Regions from separate parts of the Pseudomonas sp. NY15435 genome, predicted to be linked through region 2. Evidence: predicted binding sites of a transcription regulator. Region 2 holds the regulator's gene; the other holds the start of a gene.
What was found. Region 2 encodes FliA, which starts transcription of late flagellar genes. Its sites were predicted from a motif close to CTAAAGTTTNNNNNNNNNNNGCCGNTAA; they were not measured.
Positions count from the first base shown of each region.

Region 1 (7,278 bases), on a different contig from region 2:
GCGCGCCTTCACGGCCAAAGAGCAGAAATCCCTGCGCGCGGTGGCCGATGGCTTCCGCCCGAACCCGGCGTTCGACGCCCTGAAGGTGCTCACCGAACTGGGCATCGGCGAGGCGCTGGTCGGCACGCTGGAAGAGAAGGGCACGCCGGCGATGGTCCAGCGTGTGGCCGTGGCGCCGCCGCAGTCGCGCATCGGCCCGCTGACCGATGCCGAGCGTGCCGACGTCATCCGTCGCTCGCCGTTGGCCGGGCGTTATGACCAGCCGATTGACCGTGAGTCCGCGTACGAAAAGCTCACCGGCCGCGCCGACGACAAGATGGCGCCGACTCAGGGGAAGGAGGAGAAAGGCACCGACTTCGGCGGTATGGCCGGCGAGATCCTCGGTTCCCTGGCCAGCCAGGTCAGCAAGACGGTGGTGCGCCAGGCGGCGAACCAGATTGGTCGGCAGTTGGTGCGCGGGCTGATGGGCGCGCTGCTGGGCGGTAGCAAGCGGCGTTGAGGTGAGCGGGCCATGCCCGCGATCGTGCAGATAGTGCCGCCCCGAAACCAGACAACAGGGATGTTCGCGAGCAAGCGCCCCGACCTGTAGGAGCGAGCTTGCTCGCGAACAAAAAAAGGCGCCCGCAGGCGCCTTTTTCATAGCTGCCGCGGTCAGATGCGGAAGCTGTCCACCAACTGGCGCAGGCGGCCTGCCTGGTTCTCCAGGTCCGCGCAGGCGCGCAGCGTGGCCTGGAGGTTTTCCACGCCTTCCTGGTTCAGGGTGTTGATCTCGGTGATGTCCATGTTCAGCGAGTCGACCACGGCGGTCTGCTCTTCGGTGGCGGTGGCGACCGACTGGTTCATCGAATCGATCTCGCCGATGCGGTGGGTGACGCTGGCCAGCCGCTCGCCAGCGCGGTTGGCAATCTCGACGCTCTCCAGGCTGTAGCGCTGGCTTTCGGTCATGGTATCCACGGCTTCGCGGGCGCCGATCTGCAGCTCCTCGATCATCTTCTGGATCTGCTGCGCGGACTCCTGGGCGCGGTGGGCGAGGTTGCGCACTTCGTCCGCCACCACGGCGAATCCACGACCCGCCTCGCCGGCGCGGGCGGCTTCGATGGCGGCGTTCAGCGCCAGCAGGTTGGTCTGCTCGGAGATGCCCTTGATCACCTCCAGAATCTGCCCGATGTTCACCGTACGGCTGTTCAGCGACTCGATGTTGGCGCAGGCCGAGCTGATCTTGTCCGACAGCATGTTCATCGCGCTGATGGTCTGCTCGACCACCTGGCGGCCGTCACCGGCCTGGTGCGAGGCGTCGGTGGCGTGGTGCGAGGCATCGGCGGCGTTGCGGGCGATTTCCTGGGCGGCGGCGCCCAGCTCGTTGATCGCCGCGGCGACGCTGTTGGTGCGGTTGGATTGCTCGTCGGAATTACTCATGGACGAGTTGGAGGCATTCACCACCAGTTGCGAGACGTCGTGCAACTGGCGCGCGGTGGAGGCCACTTCGCGGATGGATTCATGGATGCGCTCCACGAAGCGGTTGAACGCGTTGCCCAGCACGCCGAACTCGTCGTTGCTGGCGACCTTCAGGCGCTTGGTCAGGTCGCCTTCGCCCTGGGCGATGTCTTCCATGGCGCGGCCCATGGTGGTCAGCGGCTGCATCAGCACGCGGATCAGCATGCCCAGCAGGAGCAGGATGGCGACGATGGCGATGGCGGCGGCGATGATGGCCGAGGCGCGGAACTTGCTCAGCATGGAGTAGGCCGCGTCCTTGTCGATGGACAGGCCGATGTACCAGTTCACGGACGGCAGGCCCTTCACCTGGGTAAAGCTGAGGATGCGGGTGTGGCCATTGAGCTCAGCCTCGCTGAAGCCGCCGCCGATTTTCGGGGTGTTCTGCGGGTAGATGTCGGAGAGGGACTTCATGATGAAGCTCTTGTCCGGGTGCACCAGGATCTTGCCGTCGCCGCTGACCAGGAAGGCGTAGCCCATGCCGCTGAAGTCCAGCGAGTTGATGATCTGCACCAGGGTCTGCAGGCCAAGGTCGCCGCCGACTACACCCACGGTCTTGCCGCCAGCGCGGGCCGGGGTCGCCACGGTCATGATCAGTTCCTGGGTGGCGGCGTCGATGTACGGCTCGGTCAGCGTGGTGCCGCCAGCGGCGACGGCATCCTTGTACCAGGGGCGGGTGCGCGGGTCGTAACCGTCAGGCATGGCGCTGTTGGGGCGCATGGTGAAGGTGCCGTCTTCCTGGCCCAGGTAGGTGAAATTGAAGGTCTTGCGCAGGCTGTCCTGCTCCAGCAATGCGCTCAGATGTTCCGCTGCGCTGTCGCGGGCAATGGTCTGTGCGGTGCTTTCGATCAGCAGCAGCCGGCCACTCAGCCAGTTCTGGATGTTGCTGGCGCTCACGTCGCCCATTTCCCGCAGATAGTCTTCGAGGTCCTCGCGGATCGCGTTGCGCTGCAGGTAGTCGTTGTAGAGGGTGAAGAGGGCGAATGCCGAGAAAACAACAAGAGAAGCGGCCAGGAGAATCTTATGGCTGAATTTCAGGCTCTTGATCATGCTGCGTCGAGTCCGGAAGTAGTGGGATGCCTGAGCGGCGTTGGTCCGGGCGACAGATCCGGTGTCGCCGCAGGACGTCCGTTCCTGTGGTGTGAAACGGACGGCGCCGGCGCGGCGGATAGCCGTGCGGGCGTGGCCGGAACTCCCTTGTGCCGGCGGTGACGACAGGCCCGGTTTGTTGGTTGGTATCAAAGGCCTTCACCCTTGATTTCGGCGTGCCCGAGGGAAGCTTGAAAGAGTCGGACGAACGGTAGGAGTGGCTCTGTGGTAGGTGTTTCAGCGGTGATACAGGCTGGTTGGGGCCAAGCCTGAGAAAGCGGAATTTGGTGGTAGGGTCGGGATGGGCAGGTTCGCGAGCAAGCTCGCTCCTGCAAGAGCCCCGACCTGTAGGAGCGAGCTTGCTCGCGAACAAAAAAGGCGCCAAAAGGCGCCTTTTTTCATCTTCGCAAGAATCAGATACGGAAGCTGTCCACCAACTGGCGCAGCCGGCCTGCCTGGTTCTCCAGGTCCGCGCAGGCACGCAGGGTGGCCTGGAGGTTTTCCACGCCTTCCTGGTTCAGGGTGTTGATCTCGGTGATGTCCATGTTCAGCGAGTCGACCACGGCGGTCTGCTCTTCGGTGGCGGTGGCGACCGACTGGTTCATCGAATCGATCTCGCCGATGCGGTGGGTGACGCTGGCCAGGCGCTCGCCAGCGCGGTTGGCAATCTCGACGCTCTCCAGGCTGTAGCGCTGGCTTTCGGTCATGGTATCCACGGCTTCGCGGGCGCCGACCTGCAGCTCCTCGATCATCTTCTGGATTTCCTGCGCGGACTCCTGGGCGCGGTGGGCGAGGTTGCGCACCTCGTCCGCCACCACGGCGAATCCACGGCCAGCTTCGCCGGCGCGGGCGGCCTCGATGGCGGCGTTCAGCGCCAGCAGGTTGGTCTGCTCGGAGATGCCCTTGATCACCTCCAGAATCTGCCCGATGTTCACCGTGCGGCTGTTCAGCGACTCGATGTTGGCGCAGGCCGAGCTGATCTTGTCCGACAGCATGTTCATCGCGCTGATGGTCTGCTCGACCACCTGGCGGCCATCGGCGGACTGATGGCTGGCGTCGGTCGCATGGTGCGAGGCGTCGGCGGCGTTGCGGGCGATTTCCTGGGCGGCGGCGCCCAGTTCGTTGATCGCCGCGGCGACGCTGTTGGTGCGGTTGGCCTGTTCGTCGGAGTTGCTCATCGAGGAGTTGGAAGCATTCACCACCAACTGCGAGACGTCGTGCAGCTGGCGTGCGGTGGAGGCCACTTCGCGGATGGACTCGTGGATACGCTCGACGAAACGGTTGAAGGCATTGGCCAGCACGCCGAACTCATCGTTGCTGGCGACGTTAAGGCGTTTGGTCAGGTCGCCTTCGCCCTGGGCGATGTCCTGCATGGCGCGCCCCATGTCGGTCAGTGGCGCCATCAGCACGCGGATCAGCATGCCCAGCAGGAACAGGATGGCGATGATGGCGATGACGGTGGCGATGATGGCGGTGTTGCGGAAATCGCTCAGCATCGCGTAGGCGGAATCCTTGTTGAGCACCAGGGCGACGTACCAGGTCACGCCCGGCAGGCCTTTCACCGGGGTCATGGAGACCAGCTGGTCCTCGCCGTTGATGCTGACTTCCTGCACGCCCGGCTGCACCTTGGGTGCGCCTTGCTGGTAGACCTCGCCGAGGCTCTTGAAGATCAGGCTGCTATCGGGGTGCAGAAGGATTTTGCCGGCGTCGCTGACCAGGAAGGCATAGCCATCGCCGTCGAACTTCAGCGAGTTGATGATCGCCGTGATGGTTTCCAGCTTCATGTCGCCGGCGGCCACGCCGACCAACTGGCCATTGCGCATGACCGGCATGGACATGGCGAGGATCTGCTCGTTGGTGCCGGCATCGAGGAAGGGCTCGGTCACGATCAGCCGGCCGGCGGCCACGGCGTCCTTGTACCAGCCGCGGGTGCGCGGGTCGTAGCCGTCGGGCATCGGCGCATAGGGGCGCATGGTGAACACGCCGCTGGCGGCTTCACCGAGGTAGACCGATTCGAAGTTCTTCTGGAACACCTGCTGCTCCAGCACGTGCTGGATGCGCTCGGACGTCGGTTCGCCATCGGCCAGTTGCGCAGCTTCCGCTTCCACCAGTTGGATGCGCCCCTCCAGCCAGCTCTGGATGTTGCTGGCGGTCAGGCTGCCGACCTCGGAGAGATAGGATTCGGTGTCAGAGTGGATCGCGTCGCGCTGGCGCAAATCGTTGAAGAAGATGAAACAGGCGAAGGCGAAGGTAACCACGAGGGAGGCAGCCAGGAGAATCTTCCTGGAGAAGGACAGCGAACGAAGCATCGGTAAAGCATCCTGCTGTGAAACGGGTTTGAGCAGGCTGTATCGGCAGCGCAGGGCGCAACTTTAGAAAACTTTCATGCACGCAGCAGAACAAGTTCCCGCGCCGGGCGCGGGAACTTCCAATTAGGTAGAAGAGCGGAAATCAGGAATAACCGCTATTTCGCTTTTGCAACTTCGGTCTTGATGCTGTCCATGATTACGCCAAGGTCGGTTCCGATCAACGCGGCCGCGCTGATGACGACTACCGAGATCAGTCCCGCAATAACCGCATATTCGATCGCTGTTGCCCCTTCCTTGTCGGCCATGAATGCCTTGGCCTTGCAATACAGTTTCAGGGACAGGTTTTTTATTGTCAGGTCCATCACGGGTGCTCCCTCGAATACCACCGGGGCGGCGCCCCGACTTCATCGTCAGGCTAGGCGTCGTATGGCTGAATGCAATTGTTCAAATAGCGCTAATACCAAAGTTATAACCCTCTCGGCATATAAGTAATTGCATGTCGTAAATTTAACCGGCGTAGTTGACGCTCTAAACACAGCTACTAGATTCTGATTTGGAACAAATAAAAGCTGATTATGAGGAATGATTCTTATCGAACTTCCTCGCCTGGCCGAAACAACAATAAAGGTCTGAAGGACAAGCACTGGCGGTGCCGGTGGCTGACTTCTCACGACAAGGCCGTGGACCCTCGGTCCGCATTTTTCGACATTCCCCAAGGACGTCGTCATGAATAGCAAGGTGCTGATGGTATTCGCCGGGCTGTTGTTGGTTTGCGCTGGCGTGGTGGGGTACCTGGGGTTACAGGTTGGCAAACCGGCCGCGCCGGTGACTGGGGTGGTCCAGGAGGTAGCGCCGGCGGCGATGGCCGAGGCCGACAAGCTGCAGCGCACCGCCGTGGTGGTGGCCGCCCGTGACCTGCCGGCCCTGGCTGTGATCGGCAAGGACGATGTCAGCGTGGAGATGCTCCGCACTGCGCCCGCTGGCAGCTTTCCCAAGCCTGAAGCGGTGATCGGCCAGCGCGTCTGGGTCGCCGTTCCGGCGGGCAATATCCTCACTTCCGCCATCACCGAGCCGGGTGGACCATTGGCCCGCACCATCCGCCCGGACGAGCGCGCCATGGCGATTGCCGTGGACGAGGTCATCGGTGGCGGCGGTTTCGTGCTCCCCGGCGACTACGTCGACGTCATGCTCTTCGTCCAGGATCAGCAGAGCACCGAGCGCAGCCTCAGCGCCCAGGTGGTGCTGCCTGGTGTGCGGGTGCTGACCTACGGCGAACAGATCGCCGTTGCCACCGACGGCCAGGCACGCAACGCCGGCGACCCCAAGGACAAGACACCCAAACCGCCGCGCACTGCCGTGCTGGCGGTACCCGCCGAAGCCGCTTCGCGCCTCATGCTGGCCAGCCAGGCCGGTTCCCTGCGCCTGGCTGTGCGCAGCAAGGACGAGAACCTCTTCGAGAAGGAGCAGCAGGGCCGCTATATCCAGGCCTCGCTCGGTGGCGCTTCCAGCCAGCCGATCACCCTCGAGCAGCTTATTGGCAAGCCGCGTCAGGCCCAGGCGCCCGCCGTGCGCCAGGTCTCCGCCCCGCAGGTCGACGCTGGCGTGGTGGTCTACCGCGGCACCACCGTTTCCCGTGAAGCACATTGAGCAAGGAGTGCATCGATGTCCAAGCGCTTCATCCTTCCCCTGGCCGCATTGCTGGCCTGCGCCGTCCACTCCGCGGCGCAGGCCGTGCCGAGCGCCTGCGCAGGCTTTGCTGACCAGCAGTTGAACCTCGACGTCGAGCAGGGCGCCCAGCGCGACCAGCAACTGCCGGTGCCGATCAAGCGCCTGGCCATCGGCGACCCGAACATCGCCGACGTGCAGGTGCTCGACAAGCGCGACTTCCTCATCACCGGCAAGACCGAGGGCCTGACCAGCCTGCTGATCTGGACCGCTTGCAGCGACCAGCCGATTCGTACCGTGGTGCGCGTCGGTGCGCGTGCGGTGGGCGACGTGGCCGGGGCTACCGGCGTCGGCGCCGGCAGCCTGCCCAACCAGGTGCAGACCGATATCCGCTTCGTCGAGGTCAGTCGCAGCAAGCTCAAGCAGGCCAGCACTTCGCTGGTGCGGCGCGGCTCCAACACCTTCGTGCTGGGCTCTCCGGGCAGCCTGGGCAACATGACGGTCGATCCCGTCGGTAACCTCGATGGCACCTTCGGCAATGCCAACGGCGGCTTCAACATCATCTGGGGCGGCGGCAGCAGCAAGTGGTTGGGTTTCATCAATGCCCTGGAAGGCAGCGGCTTCGCCTACACCCTGGCGCGCCCGAGTCTGGTGGCCACCAGCGGGCAGAGCGCGTCGTTCCTGGCCGGTGGCGAGTTCCCGATTCCCGTGCCCAATGGCGACA
Region 1 covers NZ_JBLUQA010000002.1:602,056-609,333, forward strand. Annotated here, with positions in the region: gene ACNFH5_RS06945 (helicase HerA-like domain-containing protein) at 1-499, shown strand, start outside; gene ACNFH5_RS06950 (methyl-accepting chemotaxis protein) at 652-2,541, opposite strand; gene ACNFH5_RS06955 (methyl-accepting chemotaxis protein) at 2,994-4,889, opposite strand; gene ACNFH5_RS06960 (Flp family type IVb pilin) at 5,045-5,239, opposite strand; gene cpaB (Flp pilus assembly protein CpaB) at 5,616-6,536, shown strand; gene ACNFH5_RS06970 (type II and III secretion system protein family protein) at 6,552-7,278, shown strand, end outside.
Region 1: the regulator FliA is predicted to act here: its motif matches at 4,929-4,956, upstream of ACNFH5_RS06955 (methyl-accepting chemotaxis protein).

Region 2 (7,278 bases):
CTGCTGGATGTGCTGTTCACCTTCAACATCGCGCTGTCCATCGTCGTCCTGCTGGTCAGCGTGTATGCCCTGCGCCCGCTGGATTTCGCCGTATTCCCGACCATCCTGCTGGTCGCCACCCTGTTGCGCCTGGCGCTGAACGTCGCGTCCACCCGCGTCGTGCTGCTGCACGGCCATGACGGCCACGCCGCCGCGGGCAAGGTGATCCAGGCCTTCGGTGAGGTGGTGATCGGCGGCAACTACGTCGTCGGTATCGTGGTCTTCGCGATCCTCATGATCATCAACTTCGTGGTGGTCACCAAGGGTGCCGGGCGTATCTCCGAGGTGAGCGCGCGTTTCACCCTCGACGCCATGCCCGGCAAGCAGATGGCCATCGATGCCGACCTCAACGCCGGCCTGATCGAGCAGGCGGAAGCCAAGAAGCGTCGCGCCGAAGTGGCCCAGGAAGCCGACTTCTATGGTTCCATGGACGGTGCCAGCAAGTTCGTCCGCGGTGACGCCGTCGCCGGCCTGCTGATTCTCTTCATCAACCTCATCGGTGGCGTGGCCATCGGCATGATCCAGCACTCGATGAGCTTCGGCGACGCCGGCAAGGTCTACGCCCTGCTGACCATCGGTGACGGTCTGGTGGCGCAGCTGCCGTCGCTGCTGCTGTCCACCGCCGCCGCGATCATGGTGACCCGCGTCTCCAGCTCCGAGGACATGGGCCAGCAGGTCAACCGCCAGATGTTCGCCTCGCCCAAGGCGCTAGCGATCTCCGCCGCCATCCTGATCGCCATGGGCCTGGTCCCGGGTATGCCGCACGTGTCCTTTGTCGGCTTGGGCGGCTTGGCTGCCGCTGGCGCCTACCTGATCTGGCACCGCCAGCGCCAGGCCAGCCAGAAGGCCGAGCAGGAAGCCCAGACCCAGCAGGAACTGCTGCCGGCGCAGCGTGCCGAGCAGACCAAGGAGCTGGGCTGGGACGACGTGACCCCGGTGGACATGGTCGGTCTGGAGGTGGGCTACCGCCTTATTCCGCTGGTGGACCGCAACCAGGGCGGCCAACTGCTGGCGCGGATCAAGGGCGTGCGCAAGAAGCTGTCCCAGGACCTGGGCTTCCTGATGCCGTCAGTGCATATCCGCGACAACCTCGACCTGCTGCCCAACGCCTACCGTTTGACGCTCATGGGCGTCAGTGTGGCGGAAGCCGAGATCTATCCGGACCGCGACCTGGCGATCAACCCCGGCCAGGTGTTCGGCACCCTCAATGGCATCGCTGGCAAGGACCCGGCCTTCGGCCTGGAAGCGGTGTGGATCGAGGCTTCGCAGCGCGACCAGGCGCAGTCCCTGGGCTACACCGTGGTGGATGCCAGTACCGTGGTTGCCACCCACCTGAACCAGGTGCTGCACAAGCATGCCCACGAGTTGCTCGGCCACGAGGAAGTCCAGCAACTGATGCAGCTGCTGGCCAAGACCTCGCCCAAGCTCGCCGAAGAGCTGGTGCCGGGGCTGATTTCCCTCTCGACCCTGCTCAAGGTGCTTCAGGCACTGCTGCAGGAACAGGTGCCGGTACGCGACATTCGTACCATCGCCGAAGCCATCGCCAACGTGGCAGCGAAGAGTCAAGATCCCGCCGCGATGGTGGCGGCGGTTCGCGTCGCGCTGTCCCGCGCAATCGTGCAAACCATTGTGGGACTAGAGCCGGAGCTGCCTGTGATCACTCTGGAACCCAGGTTGGAACAGATATTGCTCAACAGTCTTCAGAAGGCCGGACAGGGCTCCGAAGACGGCATGTTGCTGGAACCCGGAATGGCCGAAAAGCTGCAGCGCTCGATGGTTGAAGCGGCGCAGCGTCAGGAGATGCTTGGCAAGCCGGCGATTCTGCTGGTGGCAGGTCCCATCCGCGCGATGATGTCGCGATTCGCCCGGATGGCAGTTCCCACCATGAACGTGCTGGCCTACCAGGAAATCCCGGACAACAAACAAGTCACGATTGTTGCCACCGTTGGGCAGAATTGAGGTCCAAGACCATGCAGGTAAAACGCTTCTTCGCCGCTGATATGCGTCAGGCCATGAAACTGGTCCGTGACGAACTGGGCCCGGATGCCTCGATCATCGGCAATCGCCGTGTCGCCGGCGGCGTGGAGCTGACCGCGGCGCTGGATTACCAGGCCCCGGTGGCTGCCAGCAAGCCGAACCCGGCGCTGGAAGCCGAACTGCGCAAGACCCAGGCGAAGATCGCCCAGGCCAAGGCGGACCTGTCGGCCCCGGCCCGCGCAAGCGATGGTGTGCGCAAGGACCGTCAAATGTACGGCACCCAGGCGCCGCGTCGCAGCGCTGCCGAGACCCTCGCCGAAGCCATGGACGCTCCGGTCGCCCCGGCGCCCGCCGCTGCCGGCCAGCAGGCGCTGGAAGCCATGCGCTTCGAGCTCAACGGCCTGCGCGAACTGATTGAAGTGCAGCTGGGCTCGATTGCCTGGAACCAGTTGCAGAACCAGCGTCCGAAACAAGCCAACCTGTGGCGTCGCCTGCAACGCATGGGGCTGCCGGCCGATCTGTCGCGCAACCTGCTGGAGCGCGTGGCGTCCATCGCCGACCCGAAGCAGGCCTGGCGCATGCTGCTGGCGCACCTGGCGCGCTCGATCAATACCCCGGAAATCGACCTGCTGGAGCAGGGTGGCGTGATCGCCCTGGTCGGCCCGGCCGGCATGGGCAAGACCACCACCCTGGCCAAGCTGGCTGCCCGCTACGTGCTGAAATATGGCGCGCAGAGCATTGCCCTGGTGTCCATGGACAGCTTCCGCATCGGCGCCCAGGAGCAGATCAAGACTCTCGGCCGTATCCTCAATGTGCCGGTGACCCTGGTCGATCCGGGCCAGTCGCTGATCCAGGCCATGGCGCCGCTGGCGCGCAAGCGCCTGGTGCTGATCGACACCGCCGGCCTGCCGGCCAACGATCCGGCGCTGCGCATGCAGCTCGAAGCGCTGTCGTCGCTGAGCCTGAACGTGAAGAATTACCTCGTGCTGGCCGCGACCAGCCAGAGTCAGGTGCTCAAGTCCGCCTGGCAGAACTATCGTTCCTGTGGGCTGGCCGGGTGCATCCTGACCAAACTGGACGAAGCGGGAAGCCTCGGCGAAGCTCTGGCTCTGGCTATCAGCCAGCATCTCCCGGTAGCCTATCTGGCTGACGGGCCGAAGATCCCGGATGACCTGCATGTGGCACGCGCGCACCAGTTGGTGAGTCGTGCGGTGAGCCTGCAGTCGCCCGAAGAGCCCTGCGAAGACGCCATGGCGGACATGTTCGCCGGTCTTTACCAACAGCCGGTGCGTCGCGCCAGCTGAAGATTGTGAGCCCCGTGTGGGGCGTGGGGTGGCCGCTTGGGCCGCCCAAGCGATGCGGATGCTCTGTTAGACGATCCGCGAGCGCCGGAGGCGGTAGAGCACTGCAACCGGATTAGCCGAAACGCCAGAAGCGTGACGGTCGAACGACGAGACAAGGTATTGATATGGGTATGCATCCCGTTCAGGTAATCGCGGTCACTGGTGGCAAGGGTGGCGTAGGCAAGACCAACGTGTCAGTGAACCTGTCGCTGGCGCTGGCCGATCTCGGCCGCCGCGTCATGCTGCTGGACGCCGACCTGGGCCTGGCCAACGTTGACGTGCTGCTGGGCCTGTCGCCCAAGCGGACGCTGGCCGACGTGATCGAAGGCGAATGCGACCTGCGCGACGTGATCCTCCAGGGGCCCGGCGGCATCCGCATCGTCCCGGCGGCCTCGGGCACCCAGAGCATGGTGCACCTCACGCCGATGCAGCACGCCGGCCTGATCCAGGCCTTCAGTGATATCAGCGACAACATCGATGTGCTGGTGGTGGATACCGCTGCCGGCATCGGCGATTCGGTGGTGAGCTTCGTCCGTGCCGCCCAGGAAGTGCTGCTGGTCGTTTGTGATGAACCCACGTCCATCACCGATGCCTACGCTTTGATTAAACTGCTCAATCGCGACTACGGCATGACCCGATTCCGCGTGCTGGCGAACATGGCCCACAGCCCTCAGGAAGGTCGCAATCTGTTCGCCAAGCTGACCAAGGTCACCGACCGCTTCCTGGACGTGGCGCTGCAGTACGTCGGCGCCATTCCCTACGACGAGTCGGTGCGCAAGGCCGTGCAGAAGCAGCGTTCGGTGTATGAGGCGTTTCCGCGCAGCAAGGCTTCCCTGGCCTTCCGTGCAGTGGCGCAGAAGGTCGACAGCTGGCCGCTGCCGGCCAACCCACGAGGGCACCTGGAGTTCTTCGTCGAGCGCCTGGTGCAACATCCCACGGGTTCGGCCGTATGACCGCGGCCTCCGGAGCGCGTATGTACAGCAAGGCACAGGCGCACAACTCCCAGGAACTGCTGATCCAGAAACACGCCCCTCTGGTGAAGCGCATCGCCTACCACCTGCTCGGCCGCCTGCCGGCCAGCGTGCAGGTGGAGGACCTGATGCAGGCCGGCATGATCGGCCTGCTGGAGGCGGCGAAGAAATACGATCAGGGCAAGGGCGCGAGCTTCGAAACCTACGCCGGCATCCGCATCCGTGGCGCCATGCTCGATGAGGTGCGCAAGGGCGACTGGGCGCCGCGTTCGGTCCACCGCAACACCCGCATGGTCAGTGACGCCATCCGCGCCGTCGAGGCGCGCACCGGACGTGACGCTAAAGATCAGGAGGTTGCTGCCGAACTCAATATGAGCCTCGAAGATTATTACGGCATCCTCAGCGACACCCAGGGCAGCCGTCTGTATAGCTTCGATGACATGTTGCAGGACGGCGACCAGGGTAGCGGCTTTGCCGAAGACGCATCGCACCACGACAACGAGCCGTCCCACGGGCTGGAGGATGAGCGCTTCCAGGCGGCCCTGGCCGACGCCATCACCAAGCTGCCCGAGCGTGAGCGACTGGTGCTGGCCCTGTACTACGACGAGGAACTCAACCTCAAGGAGATCGGCGAAGTACTGGGCGTCAGCGAGTCCCGCGTCAGCCAGTTGCACAGCCAGTGCGCCGCGCGCCTGCGTTCGCGTCTGGCGGAGTGGCGCGCTCGCTGAGCATCGGGTAGTTTCGCGTCGACTGCTTCTGAGAGGCAGTGCTGAAGGGATTTTCCTTAGGCAAGTTATAGGCTTACGAATTTTTGGGTGACGTTCCTTTGACGCGCCCACAGCAAAGAGCGCACGGCGCTCAATGAATTGACGGCACGCCCGCCAGGGCGCGTTTGGTATCGATGGAGGCAGGTTTGGACAAGAACATGAAAATTCTCATCGTGGACGACTTTTCCACGATGAGGCGCATCATCAAGAACCTCCTGCGGGACCTGGGGTTCACCAACACCGCAGAGGCCGACGACGGCACCACTGCGCTGCCGATGCTGCACAGCGGCAACTTCGATTTCCTCGTTACCGACTGGAACATGCCCGGCATGACCGGCATCGACCTGCTCCGTGCAGTCCGCGCCGACGAGCGTCTGAAGCACCTGCCGGTGCTGATGGTCACCGCCGAAGCCAAGCGCGACCAGATCATCGAAGCGGCCCAGGCCGGGGTCAACGGCTATGTGGTCAAGCCTTTCACCGCTCAGGTGCTGAAAGAAAAGATCGAGAAGATTTTCGAGCGGGTCGGCAGCTGAGGCTGACCAAGAGGGCGTCATGGATTTCAACGAATCCGCGGGTGACTTCGAGTCGACCCTGAAAAAACACGCGCGCGAATTGGTCGACTGCCTCGAACGCGGCGAAGTCCAGACTGCCGTGCAGCTGATCTCCGAGCTCAACCAGGCGCGCGATCGCGGCCTTTACCAGGAAGTGGGCAAGCTCACCCGTGAGCTGCACAACGCCATCGTCAACTTCCAGATCGACCCCAGCTCGCCCCGCGCCCAGGAAGTCTCGCAGATCGCCGACGCCACTGACCGCCTGTCCTATGTGGTGACGATGACCGAGAAAGCGGCCAATCGCACCATGGACCTGGTGGAAGAGTGCACCCCGGTGGTCATGCACATCGAGACCCAGGCCAAGGAACTGCAGGAAGACTGGTCGCGCTTCATGCGCCGCGAGCTGGGTCCCGAAGCCTTCCGCGACCTCGCCAAGCGTGTCGAGCAGTTCCTCTACATCAGCGCCCAGGACAGCCGCAAGCTCTCCGCGCACCTGAACGACATCCTGCTGGCGCAGGACTTCCAGGACCTTACCGGGCAAGTGATCAAACGCGTCACCAAGCTGGTGACCGAGGTCGAATCGAACCTGGTGAAGCTGGTCTGGATGGCAGGGCAGGTCGATCGCTACGCCGGCATCGAGCATGACCACGAGAGCATGCGCGACGCGGTGGAAAAAGAAAGATCGTCCAAGGGTGAAGGTCCGCAGATTGCTGCCGATACAAGAAAGGACGTCGTGTCCGGTCAGGACGATGTCGACGATCTGTTGTCCAGCCTTGGTTTTTAAGCGTCCGCTGACGCTGTAGAGGGAGCACCCGAATGAGCTTCGACGCCGATGACGAAATCCTCCAGGACTTCCTGGTGGAGGCCGGCGAGATCCTCGAGCTACTGTCCGAACAACTGGTCGAGCTGGAAAGCCGTCCGGAAGACATGGACCTGCTCAATGCCATCTTCCGTGGGTTCCACACCGTCAAGGGTGGGGCGGGCTTCCTCCAGCTGAACGCGCTGGTCGAGTGCTGCCACATCGCCGAGAACGTCTTCGACATGCTGCGCAAAGGCGAACGCCGCGTGGATGCCGAACTGATGGACGTGATGCTGCAGGCGCTGGATACCGTCAACGTCATGTTCCAGCAGGTCCGTGACGCTGAGGAACCGACGCCGGCTACTCCCGAGCTGCTCGCCGCGCTGTCACGACTGGCTGATCCGAACGCCGCTCCGGCCGAAGCGCCGGTTGCCGCTTCGGTGGCTGCTGAGCCGGTTGTAGAGGAAGCTCCTGCTGCTCCTGCCGCCTATGGCGACATCACCGATGCCGAGTTCGAGCAACTGATGGATGCCCTCGAGCCCACCGCTGATGCGCCGGCCGCGCCGGTAGGCGCGGGTGGCGACGACATCACCGATGACGAGTTCGAAGCGCTGCTCGACCAACTGCACGGCAAGGGCCAGTTCAGCGCTGGCGCCAAGGAGCCCGCCAAGCCGGCGCCGGCCCCCGCTGTCGAGACCCCGGCCGGCGGCGACGAGATCAGCGACGACGAGTTCGAAGCACTGCTGGACCAGTTGCATGGCAAGGGCCAGTTCACTGGCGCGAAGGAAGAAGCCAGCGCTCCCGTCGAGGCTGCCGCACAGACGAAGCCTG
Region 2 covers NZ_JBLUQA010000003.1:183,357-190,634, reverse strand. Annotated here, with positions in the region: gene flhA (flagellar biosynthesis protein FlhA) at 1-1,998, shown strand, start outside; gene flhF (flagellar biosynthesis protein FlhF) at 2,010-3,320, shown strand; gene fleN (flagellar synthesis regulator FleN) at 3,485-4,312, shown strand; gene fliA (RNA polymerase sigma factor FliA) at 4,309-5,058, shown strand; gene ACNFH5_RS08095 (chemotaxis response regulator CheY) at 5,256-5,630, shown strand; gene ACNFH5_RS08090 (protein phosphatase CheZ) at 5,650-6,432, shown strand; gene ACNFH5_RS08085 (chemotaxis protein CheA) at 6,465-7,278, shown strand, end outside.